Regions from separate parts of the Arthrobacter sp. TMS2-4 genome, predicted to be linked through region 3. Evidence: riboswitches for the same ligand, from Rfam matches in the RefSeq annotation. Region 3 holds a riboswitch; each other region holds the start of a gene.
What was found. Region 3 has a riboswitch for S-adenosylmethionine ahead of ACX80F_RS08785 (O-acetylhomoserine aminocarboxypropyltransferase/cysteine synthase family protein). Riboswitches for the same ligand answer to the same signal wherever they lie in the genome.

Region 1 (3,769 bases), on a different contig from region 3:
CCCTCCAGGAGGGCGGGTCGATGCTGCCGTTCACTGCGCGGCGTGTCGATCCCGGCACCGGGGAGGCCGGACCGATCATCGGCATGACCACCTACATGAACATCGACCAGAACACCCCGCGGGTGGAGATCGGATCCACGTGGAACGCCGCATCCGCACAGCGGACCGGCACCAACGCGGAGTCCAAGTACCTGCTGCTGCGCCACGCCTTCGAGCAGTTCGGCTGCCCGGCGGTGGAGTTCCGGACGCACTGGATGAACCACCAGTCACGGGAAACGATCGAGCGTCTCGGCGCGAAGCAGGACGGCGTGCTCCGCAGCCACAGCCGGACGCGGGACGGCGAGCTGCGGGACACCGTCGTCTACTCCGTCCTGGCCCACGAGTGGCCCATGGTGCGCGACAACCTCCTGTACCGGATGGCGCGGCACGCCTGAGCACCGGGGGATACGCTGTGGGCCATGACTGTTCTCGTGTTCCTGGACCCGGCCCATGACGACGGCAGGGTCGTCGACGCGTCCCAGCCGCAGCTGATGGCCACCGACCTCGGCGCCACCCGCGGGGACGGCCTGTTCGAATCCCTGCTCGCCGTCGACGGGGCGCCCCGCAAGGAGCAGGCACACCTGGACCGCCTCGCGTCGTCGGCCGCCGCCCTGGATCTCGCCGTGCCGGACGCCGGGGCGTGGAGCCGCGCGATCCGCACGGGGCTGCGCGAGTTCGCGGCGGAGGAACCCGACCAGCGGAACGCCGTCGTGAAGCTGATCGCCACGCGCGGCGTGGAGGGCGCCGGACGGGCCACGGCCTGGGTCCAGGTGGCCCGCGTGCCGGACGCCACCCTCCGGCAGCGCGAAACCGGCCTGAAGGTCCTGTTCCTCGAGCGCGGCTATGACAGCACCGTCGCCCAGCGGGCACCCTGGCTGCTCCTGGGCGCCAAGACCCTCTCGTACGCGGTCAACATGGCTGCCGTCCGGTATGCGAAGGCGCACGGGGCCGACGACGTCATCTTCACCTCCTCCGACGGCAAGGTCCTGGAGGGACCGACGTCGACCGTCCTCCTCGCCTACGACCGCGACGGCCGGAAAACCCTCCTCACGCCGCAGCTCGAGAGCGGGATCCTCGCGGGGACCTCGCAGAGCGCATTGTTCGCCGCGGCGAAGGAGCAGGGGTGGGAGCTCGGCTACGGACCGCTGGAGCCGCGCCACCTCCTGGACGCCGATGCCGTGTGGCTGATCTCGAGCATCCGGCTGCTCGCGCCGGTGCTCTCGATCGACGGCCAGGAGCTCCGTACCTCGAGGGCCCTGACCGCCGAGCTGGGCGACCTCGTGGACCGCTTCGTGTAATCTCCGCCACAAAACCGCCCTCCGGGGCCCTTCTGCTACGTCAAGTGTCGGATTCCGGTCCTCCTCGTTTTGACCCGGTGCTTCGTGCTGCCCTAGCGTTTTGCCTGCAATCAAGAGTTCCAGCCATCGGCCCTGGCCGGCTGGACAGCAACCCTCTCCCGTAGTGGGGTGCTCCAGGTGAAGATTCGGCCGCCGGGACCAGTCCCCCGGTTGGCAAGTACGGCGTCGTGCGGCCTGTCCCGGACCATTCCCCGGTGACGGCACCCGTACCCGCGCACACCCCAGAACAGTGAGCGTGTCACCCAGCAGCCTGTCCCCCCGCCGTGACCCGGCATCCCCGTACCACCCCGTTCCCCGCGCCCTCCTCCGGGCCGGCACTCCGAAGGACACCATGAACATCTCCCGCAAGGTCCTGGCGGCATTCGCCGTCCCCTTCCTCGCCCTGACCGTCTCCTGCGGCAGCGGCAGCAGCGAACCCGCCGAGACCACCGACGCCCTGGCCGGCAGCGACCAGCAGTCGCTCGACCAGTACACGACCGAGACCACGACGTCGATCGACGAGATCGACACGGCGGAGCTCGGCCTCATCACCGACGGCACGCTGCGTGTCGGCACCCTCTCCGACGCCCCGCCGAACATCTTCCTCGAGGACGGCGTGTTCACCGGCTACGACAACGAACTGCTGCGCGCCATCGGCGACAAGCTGGGCCTCGAGGTCGAGTTCGCGTCCACGGACTTCTCCGCGCTCCTCGCCCAGGTGCAGAACAAGCAGTTCGACGTCGGATCCTCCTCGATCTCCACCACCGCGGAGCGCCGCGAGAACGTCGGGTTCACCAACGGCTACGACTTCGGGTACATGGCCGTCGTCGCGAAGAACGGTTCCTCCGTCACGGGCTTCGACTCCCTCTCGGAGGACACCCGCGTCGGCGTCGTCCAGGGCACCGTCCAGGACGACTACGTGTCCAACACCCTCGGCCTCGAGCCCGTGCGCTTCCCCGACTACAACACCGTCTACGCGAACGTGAAGAACGGGCAGGTCGACGCCTGGGTGGCTCCGTCGCAGCAGGCCACCGGCCAGGTGAAGGACGGCGACGACACCACGATCGCCGAGACCATCATCAACACGGAGAACTTCACCGCGTACGCCGTGAACAGCGACAACCAGCCGCTCATCGACGCCCTCAACGCGGGCCTCGACGCCGTCGTCGCCGACGGCACCTGGACCGAGCTCACCCAGGAGTGGTACCCGGACCGCGAGATGCCTTCCGACTGGAAGCCCGGCAGCAAAGCCGTGGACGTAAAGTAGCGGTCCCTGCATGGATGCCCTCGAACAGCTCGGCAAGACCTTCTTCGACTGGGAGGCGATGGCTGCGGTCCTGCCGGACCTCCTGACCGTCGGACTGCCCAACACGCTCATGCTCGCCCTGGCCTCGGGGATCATCGGCACCATCGTCGGCATGATCCTCGCCGTCATGGGCATCTCCCGCAACCGCGTGCTGCGGTGGATCGCCCGCGTCTACACGGACATCTTCCGCGGCCTGCCCGCGGTGGTGATCATCCTGCTCATCGGCCTCGGTCTCGGACCGATCCTCCGGGAGATCACGGGCAGCACGAGCCCGTACCCGCTGGGCATCCTCGCCCTGTCCCTGATCGCCTCCGCCTACATCGGGGAGATCTTCCGCTCCGGGATCCAGAGCGTGGAGAAGGGACAGCTGGAGGCGTCACGCGCCCTCGGCTTCAGCTACGGCGCGTCGATGCAGCTGGTGGTGATCCCGCAGGGCGTGCGGCGCGTGCTGCCCGCCCTGGTGAACCAGTTCATCTCGCTCATCAAGGAGTCCTCGCTCATCTACTTCATCGGCCTCGTCGCCAGTGAACGCGAGCTCTTCCGGGTGGGCAACGACGCCGCGAGCAACACCGGCAACCTGTCACCGCTCATCGCCGCCGGCGTGCTCTACCTGTGCCTGACCATCCCGCTCACGCACCTGGTCAACTTCATCGACAACCGGCTCCGCGTGGGCAAGCAGCAGAAGCTCGAGCCGGACGAACTGGCCGCACCGATCGGCGAAGGAGCGAAGGCATGAGAACCCCGGAATCAGGCACCCTGACGGGCAGGAACCTGCACCTGTCCTTCGGCTCCAACCACGTGCTGCGCGGCATCGACCTGCATGTGGAGCGGGGCACGACGGCGTCGGTCATCGGCCCCTCCGGGTCCGGCAAGTCCACCCTCCTGCGCGTCCTGAACCGGCTGATCGAACCGGACCAGGGGGACATCCTGCTGGACGGCCGGTCCGTCCTGAAGGACAACCCGGACGAGCTGCGACGGCGCATCGGCATGGTGTTCCAGCAGTTCAACCTGTTCCCGCACAAGACCGTGCTGGACAACGTGTCGCTGGCCCTGCGCAAGCTCCGGAAGATGTCGGCGGAGGAGGCCC
Region 2 (3,769 bases), on a different contig from region 3:
GCGTGAGTACTTCGACCTCGCCTACCAGCTCCTGGACATCTTCTTCGCCCTGATGCCCGTGGCGCTCGTCCTGTTCCTGCTCAGCGGTCCCGGGATCTCGGCCGTCCGGCGCCTGGGCCTCACCTTCGAGCAGCCGCTGCGCACCATCGGCGCCGGGGTGGGCCTCGCGGCGATCATCGCCGTCGGCACGCTCGGGGTGTATGCGGGGGGCCGCGCCCTCGGGATCACGACCGCGCTCGTGCCGGCCGCGCTCGACGACTACTGGTGGACCATCCCGGTCCTGGTCCTCTCCGCGCTCCGGCATGCGGTGCTCGAGGAGGTCATCGTCGTCGGCTACCTGTTCATCCGCCTGCGGCAGCTCGGCTGGTCCACGCCCGCGATCATCATCACGAGTGCCCTCATCCGGGGCAGCTACCACCTCTACCAGGGGTTCGGCCCGTTCATCGGGAACGTCCTGATGGGGCTGCTGTTCGCCTGGTTCTACACCCGGACGCGGCGGGTGCTGCCGCTCGTGATCGCGCACGCGCTGATCGACATCACGGGATTCGTCGGCTACGCGCTGCTGGGGCCGGCCCTCGGGATCGGGGCGTGAGATGCCCCGGCCGGGCGGCGCCCGGCTGATTTACGCACCCGAATCATGACTCAAAGAACCGGGGGGCCCGGTGCTACCGTGTGCTCACCCAGCACCATCGGGGCTCCGCGACCGGTGCCCCGTCGGACCAGCCAGGAGGAATCATGAGCGTCGTCACCAACGTCTCCGAGTGCACTGTCCACAACTGCTCGTTCAACCACGACGGCTGCACGGCCGTCGCGATCACGGTGTCCGGCGTGGAGGAACACGCCACGTGCGCCACCTTCATCGACACGTCCGTCAGCGGCGGTCTGCCGAAAGTGATCGCGCACGTCGGTGCGTGCCAGCGCTCCGAATGCAGCTTCAACCACGACCTGCTGTGCAGCGCGCCGGCCGTGAAGGTGGGCCCGGGCGCGGACGCCGCCGACTGCCTCACCTACACGCACCCCTGAGGGTGCGGGGACGACCGGTCAGATCTCGACGCGCCCGCTGTCGGTCTCGAACGTCACCGACATGACGCCGGGCGTGCCGTTGGGGGCGATCCACTCGACCTGCACGTCGTCGAGCGTCTGCTCGACATCCGTGCCGAGCCAGTCGGTCACGCGCTCCGACGAGCCGGCAATGGTGAGGCAGTCCAGCTTCACCGAGGCGGGGCGGGCCTTCGAGGGGTGGAGTTCCTCCGTGCCGTCGTCCCAGCGCAGCAGATAGGGGACCTGGGGGTCCGCGATGAGCCCCTTGATGCCGATCTGCTGCCAGGTGAGCTCCTGGCCGTCCGGGAACTTCCGGTTGCCGGGCACGGAACTGCGGCCGAGGCGCTCCTCGAACGGCGCCAGATCGTCGACGGCGACGCACCAGCCCATCCAGCCACCGCCGGCTTCGGAGCGGGCGCGGACGGCCTGGCCGAACGGGGCCTTGTCCGACGCCGGGTGGTTCAGCACCTCGACGACCTCCAGGTACTGGCCGTTGACCAGGGGAAAAATCATGTTGCGCGTACCGAAGCGGGGGTGTACACCACCCTTCACCGGCTCCACGCCGAGCTTGGCCGAGATCCGCTCGGCCGTCGCGGCAAGTCCATCGGGTTCGCAGGCATAAGATACATGGTCCAGGCGCATGCGGCTATCTTGGCACTAAGTGATCTGGGTCTCGACTAAGGCAAGCCTTACTCCGCGACGCGTGTCTCGCAGCCGGATCGGGAGCGCGTCTGCGGGCTGCTTCACGGAGGGTCACACGGTTGCCGGATCCCCCCGGATCGGCTTTCATGAAGGCAGGTCATGAGTGCCAGCACACAGCCCCGGCTTGCTGGCCGGCAACCCTCCAACCGCGGTGGGGTGCCCCGGGTGAGGACCAGGTCCGGCGTCCCATCGGCGCCGTTCAAGCGCGGGCTCCTGCGGGGTCCGGTCTCCCCGAACGGCGGCGCCGGCGGGAGCCGGACAGGCGGAGCCCCTGATCAGAGGGAGCACCATGTCCAACGATTGGTCCTTTGAAACACGCCAGATCCACGCCGGCCAGGTGCCGGACCCGGCCACGGGGGCGCGAGCGCTCCCCATCTACCAGACGTCGTCGTTCGTCTTCCCCAGCGCGGAGAGCGCCGCGAACCGGTTCTCCCTGGCGGAACTCGCGCCCATCTACACGCGGATCGGCAACCCGACCCAGGAGGTCGTCGAGACCCGCATCGCGAGCCTCGAAGGCGGCGTCGGCGCCCTGCTGCTGGCCTCCGGCCAGGCCGCGAGCACCTTCGCGGTACTGAACGTCGCTGAGGCGGGCGACCACATCGTGGCCAGCCCCAGCCTCTACGGCGGCACCTACAACCTCTTCCGGCACACGCTGAAGAAGTACGGGATCGAGACCACGTTCGTCGAGGACCCCGACGATCTCGACCAGTGGCGCGCGGCACTCCGACCGAACACCAAGCTCTTCTTCGGCGAGGTGGTCTCCAATCCGCGGCAGGACGTCCTCGACATCGAGGGCGTCAGCGCCGTCGCCCACGAGCACGGCATCCCCCTGATCGTCGACAACACACTGGCCACGCCCTACCTGATCCGGCCCATCGAATGGGGTGCGGACATCGTGGTCCACTCGGCCACCAAGTACCTCGGCGGGCACGGCAACGCCATCGCCGGGGTCATCGTGGACTCCGGCGCCTTCGACTTCGCGCAGCACCCCGACCGGTTCCCGGGCTTCAACACGCCGGACGAGAGCTACCAGGGCCTCGTGTACGCCCGCGACCTCGGGGTGGGCAGCGCGCTCGGCGCCAACCTCGCGTACATCCTCAAGGCCCGCGTGCAGCTGCTCCGCGACCTCGGCTCGGCCGTCTCCCCGTTCAACGCCTTCCTCATCGCCCAGGGACTGGAGACCCTGAGCCTGCGCATGGAACGCCACGTGCAGAACGCGCAGGCCGTCGCCGAATGGCTGGAAGGGCACGACGACGTCGAACGCGTCACCTATGCCGGGCTCTCCTCGAGTCCCTGGTACGACCGCGGGCGGAAGTACGGGCCGAACGGCACGGGAGCGATCGTGAGCTTCGACATCGTCGGGGGACTCGATGCCGGAAAGCGCTTCGTCGACGGGCTCGAGCTGCACTCGCACGTCGCGAACGTGGGCGACGTCCGTTCGCTCGTCATCCACCCCGCGTCGACGACGCACAGCCAGCTCGGGGCGGAGGCGCAGCTCACCGCCGGCGTGCGGCCCGGCCTGGTCCGGCTGTCCGTCGGCCTCGAGCACATCGCCGACATCCTGGCCGACCTGGATGCAGGCTTCCGCGCCGCCAAGGGGGCCTGAGGGTTCGTGACCACGTACCCTCCTGCCCCGCTGCCCGCCCGGACGCACGGAGCGCCCCCGGACGGAGATGGGCTGCTCCGTATCGCGTCCATCGGCCCGCTGGCCCTCGAGACCGGGGGGACGCTGCCCGACGTCCAGCTGGCGTTCGAGACCTGGGGCCGGCCGAACCGGGACGGCTCCAACGCCGTCCTCGTGCAGCATGCCCTGACCGGCAGCTCCCACGTGGCCCGGGGCGCCTCGGAGGAGGAGGGCTGGTGGGACTCCCTCGTGGGTCCCGGCCGTACGGTGGACACCGACCGCTACTTCGTGGTGTCCGTCAACATGCTGGGCGGCTGTTACGGCTCGACGGGACCGGCCAGCCTCGCGCCCGACGGCGCGCCGTGGGGTGCACGGTTCCCCTTCGTCACCATCCGCGACGCC
Region 3 (3,769 bases):
AGCCCGCTCGGGGCACGCCGGCGAACCAGCCGGCCCAGGACAGGACAGGGGCACATCGGACGGCCGACGGACAGCCGGAAGAGACCGACCGGCCCGGGGTGTCCGACCGCCGCTAGGAGGTGAGCTGCCGCCGGGAGGAGATGACGCCGGTGTTGAACCCGGCGAGGTTGAGCCCGCCGTGGAAGCGTGCATGCTCGATCTTGATGCACCGGTCCATGACCACGTCCAGGCCCGCGGCTTCGGCCTCACGTGCGACGTCCTCGTGCCATGATCCCAGCTGCAGCCAGAGCGTCCTGGCGCCGACGTCGAGCGTCTCCTGCAGCACCGTGGGCAGGTCATCGTGCTTGCGGAACACATCGACGACGTCGGGCACCTCGGGCAGGTCCTTCAGCGACGCGTAGGCCGGCTGGCCGAGGATCTCCTTCGCCACCGGGTTCACGAAGTACAGGCGGTAGGGGGAGGAGGACTGCAGGTAGGTCGCGACGAAGTAGGATGCGCGCGAGGGCTTGTCCGAGGCCCCGACGATCGCCACCGACCGTGCGGTCCGCAGCAGGTTCAGCCGTTCGGGCGCCGTGGGCCCCTCCCAGGTCCGTTCGGGAATCACGCTGCCGGTGCTGCTCATGCTCCCACTCCCACTGCCCGCGTCGCCGAGGCGTCGCCGTCGTTCTCTCCGGCCGCTTCCTGCGGCAGGTCCCCAAAAGCGTCGTCGGAGGAGTTCACCGCGACCTCCAGGGCCTGGTCCAGGTCCCAGAGGATGTCCTCGAGGTCCTCCAGCCCGACGGAGATGCGCACGAGGTCCTCGGGGACGCCGGCCGCGGCGAGCTGCTCGGTGGAGAGCTGCTGGTGCGTCGTCGAGCCCGGGTGGATCACGAGGGTGCGGGAGTCGCCCACGTTCGCGAGGTGCGAGGCGAGCTGCAGCGACTCGATGAACTTCTGGCCCGCCTTGCGGCCGCCCCTGATACCGAAACTGAACACGGATCCGGGCCCCTGCGGCAGATAGGTCTTCGCCCGCTCGTGATGCGCGTGGGTAGGGAGGCCGGCGTAGTTGACGTACTCCACCCGCGGGTCCGCCTGCAGCCACTCGGCGACGGCCTGCGCGTTCTCCAGGTGTTCGTCCAGGCGCTGCGCGAGGGTCTCGACCCCCTGAAGGAGCTGGAAGGCGGACATCGGCGAGAGCGAGGGTCCGATGTCGCGGAGCTGTTCTGTGCGCAGCTTCGTCAGGAACCCGTACTCCCCGAAGTTCGCCCACCACTGGATGTTGCCGTAGGACGGCACGGGTTCGGTCATCATCGGGAACTTGCCGTTGCCCCAGTCGAAGCGGCCGCTCTCCACGATCACGCCGCCGAGCGTGGTGCCGTGTCCGCCGATGAACTTGGTGGCCGAGTGGATGACGATGTCCGCACCGTGTTCGATGGGACGCACCAGGTACGGCGTGCTCAGCGTGGAGTCGACGATGAACGGGACGCCGGCGTCATGGGCCACCGTGGCCAGGCCCGCCAGATCGGCGATCTCACCGGAGGGATTCGCGATCACCTCCGCGTAGACCGCCTTGGTGTTGTCCCGGATGGCGGCCGCGTAGTCCGCAGGATCCGTCCCCGGGACGAAGGTGGTCTCGATGCCGAAGCGGCGCAGCGTGACATCGAGCTGGGTGACCGTGCCGCCGTACAGCTGCGAGGCAGCGACGATGTGGTCACCGGCCTGGCAGAGCGCCGCGAAGGTGAGGAACTCGGCGCTCATGCCCGACGCCGTCGCCACCGCCCCGATCCCGCCCTCGAGGGAACTGATGCGCTCCTCGAACGCGGCGACCGTCGGGTTGCCGATCCGCGAGTAGATGTTGCCGTACTTCTGCAGGGCGAACAGGTTGGCGGCGTCGTTGGTGTCCTTGAACACGAAGGACGTCGTCTGGTAGATCGGGACGGCCCTGGCCCCGTGGGTGGCGTCGGGAGTGCCGCCGGCGTGCAGTGCGCGCGTCCGGAAGCCGAAGGAACGTTCTGCCATCAGGCACCTGCCTTGCTGGGTCGGGATACTGCGGGGCAGGACCGGGGATCGGGGTGGCGGCCGAAGGCGGCCGTGGCGCTGCTCATGGTTTCCTCCATCGTCCTGGCAGTAGCACCCTCATGTCGCCGCGGGATCGCGGGGGCCAGGGTTGCTGCGGCGTCAGTGAGCCAGATCTCTCAGCCGCTCGGGATGGTCGGGTCGAGTCTGACACCAGGCCGCCGCAGAACCAAACCATGTGTCCCCGTATGAGCCGGCCCCTGCGCGCTGCTCCGGATGGGGCGGCGGAGGCACGCCGTGCGGCACCTAGGGTGGAGGGATGGAGGATTGGAGATCGGCAAGCCGGGCGCAGGACCGGAGGCTGTGGCAGACGCTCTCGTACGTCGGCACCGCGCTGACACTCACGCTGGTCAGCAGCATCCTGGTGGCCGTCGGCGGCCCGGGTGTGGTGGTCACGGAGTGGTTCTATGTGCAGCAGGCGATGCTGCTCGCGCTCAGCGCGGCGGGGACGTTCCTCGCGCTTCGTCGCTGGCGGGCGCTGCGCGGTTGAGGGGCACCCTACCTCCCGTTACAAAAATGTGACAAATCGAGGAGCACCTGGGTATTGTCAGCGAGTGCCTCCGCGACCGTGGGGCGCTTCTGGACGGATTGCCGAGCCCTGCCGTCGTCCGGGACTCGTTCGCAACCAGTAAGGCAGGGACGGGGGAACCACCAGTTCCACCGGGCGCGCAGGGAAACCTGCAGGCGTCCTCGGGGTTAAGTCGTGCCGTACCACCCACCGGTGATGCGCGCGGCCGGGTGACTCCCATCCGAACCCGACAGCTCACCCCGCAGGCATGGGAGAGGTACAACACCATGTCACGAAACACCACTTCACCACGCCACCGCGCCGACGTCGACGGAAATCTCGCTCTCCAGGGCCTGTCCCGCGCAGCGAAGGCCCACGCCACCGCTGTAGGCCGCCCCGTCGCCATCGCCGCCGTCACCTCGGGCCTCGCACTCACCGCTGTGGGCACCGCCAACGCCGGTGAGTACACCACGCAGAGCACGACGACGGCCCCCGCTGCCGTTGCAGCCCCGGCTGTTGCTCCCGCCGCTTCCACGACGCACACGGTCGTCTCCGGCGACACCCTGGGTGCCGTCTCGGCACGCTACGGCGTGGACCTCTCCGCCGTCCTCACGGCGAACGGCCTGTCCGTCTCCTCGATCATCTTCCCGGGCGACACCATCCTCATCCCGACGGGTGCCGCTGCGGCTCCCGTCCGCACGGTGTCGGTGACCGTGGCCGCACCCCAGACCGCCCCCGCACCGCAGGCCGCTCCCGCAGCGTACGTTGCTCCTGCTGCCGCCCCCGCGGCGCCGGCACAGTACGCGGCGGCTGTCGCCCCGGCCGCGGCGGCTGCTCCCGCGCCCGGCGTGCACCTGCTGTCCGGCAAGATCACCCCGGTCGCCTCCGGCGTCGGCGGCACGCTCGTGGCCTCCGCCCAGTCGCAGATCGGGACCACCCAGGACTGCACCGCGATGGTCGAGAAGGCCCTGCGCTCCGCAGGCATCGCCGTCGGCGATCTCGGTCCCTCGCAGTTCTTCCAGTTCGGCTCCGTTGTGGGGACCCCTGCCCCGGGTGACCTCGTCATCACCGGTGGTCATGTCGCGATCTACGTCGGCGGCGGCAAGGTCATCAGCGGCGGAATGAACGGCGTCAACGCCACCATGCAGCACCCCCTCTCGGATCTCCCGGGAGCCTCCTTCGTCCGGGTTGCTGGCTGATACCGAA

Region 1: it holds a riboswitch for S-adenosylmethionine, as region 3 does, so the genes downstream of both, ACX80F_RS13265 (ABC transporter substrate-binding protein) here and ACX80F_RS08785 (O-acetylhomoserine aminocarboxypropyltransferase/cysteine synthase family protein) in region 3, are expected to answer to the same signal.
Region 2: it holds a riboswitch for S-adenosylmethionine, as region 3 does, so the genes downstream of both, ACX80F_RS04920 (bifunctional o-acetylhomoserine/o-acetylserine sulfhydrylase) here and ACX80F_RS08785 (O-acetylhomoserine aminocarboxypropyltransferase/cysteine synthase family protein) in region 3, are expected to answer to the same signal.

What each region holds. Positions count from the first base shown of each region.
Region 1 covers NZ_JBTNDI010000011.1:4,107-7,875, reverse strand. The annotation lists gene ACX80F_RS13275 (GNAT family N-acetyltransferase) at 1-434, shown strand, start outside; gene ACX80F_RS13270 (aminodeoxychorismate lyase) at 459-1,337, shown strand; SAM riboswitch class IV at 1,446-1,563, shown strand; gene ACX80F_RS13265 (ABC transporter substrate-binding protein) at 1,729-2,643, shown strand; gene ACX80F_RS13260 (amino acid ABC transporter permease) at 2,654-3,418, shown strand; gene ACX80F_RS13255 (amino acid ABC transporter ATP-binding protein) at 3,415-3,769, shown strand, end outside.
Region 2 covers NZ_JBTNDI010000002.1:390,998-394,766, forward strand. The annotation lists gene ACX80F_RS04905 (CPBP family intramembrane glutamic endopeptidase) at 1-592, shown strand, start outside; gene ACX80F_RS04910 (DUF1540 domain-containing protein) at 736-1,023, shown strand; gene ACX80F_RS04915 (VOC family protein) at 1,042-1,683, opposite strand; SAM riboswitch class IV at 1,839-1,955, shown strand; gene ACX80F_RS04920 (bifunctional o-acetylhomoserine/o-acetylserine sulfhydrylase) at 2,033-3,349, shown strand; gene metX (homoserine O-acetyltransferase MetX) at 3,380-3,769, shown strand, end outside.
Region 3 covers NZ_JBTNDI010000005.1:90,657-94,425, forward strand. The annotation lists gene ACX80F_RS08775 (hypothetical protein) at 1-116, shown strand, start outside; gene ACX80F_RS08780 (CoA-binding protein) at 113-622, opposite strand; gene ACX80F_RS08785 (O-acetylhomoserine aminocarboxypropyltransferase/cysteine synthase family protein) at 619-1,998, opposite strand; SAM riboswitch class I at 2,090-2,194, opposite strand; gene ACX80F_RS08790 (hypothetical protein) at 2,315-2,545, shown strand; cyclic di-AMP (ydaO/yuaA leader) riboswitch at 2,666-2,845, shown strand; gene ACX80F_RS08795 (LysM peptidoglycan-binding domain-containing protein) at 2,851-3,762, shown strand.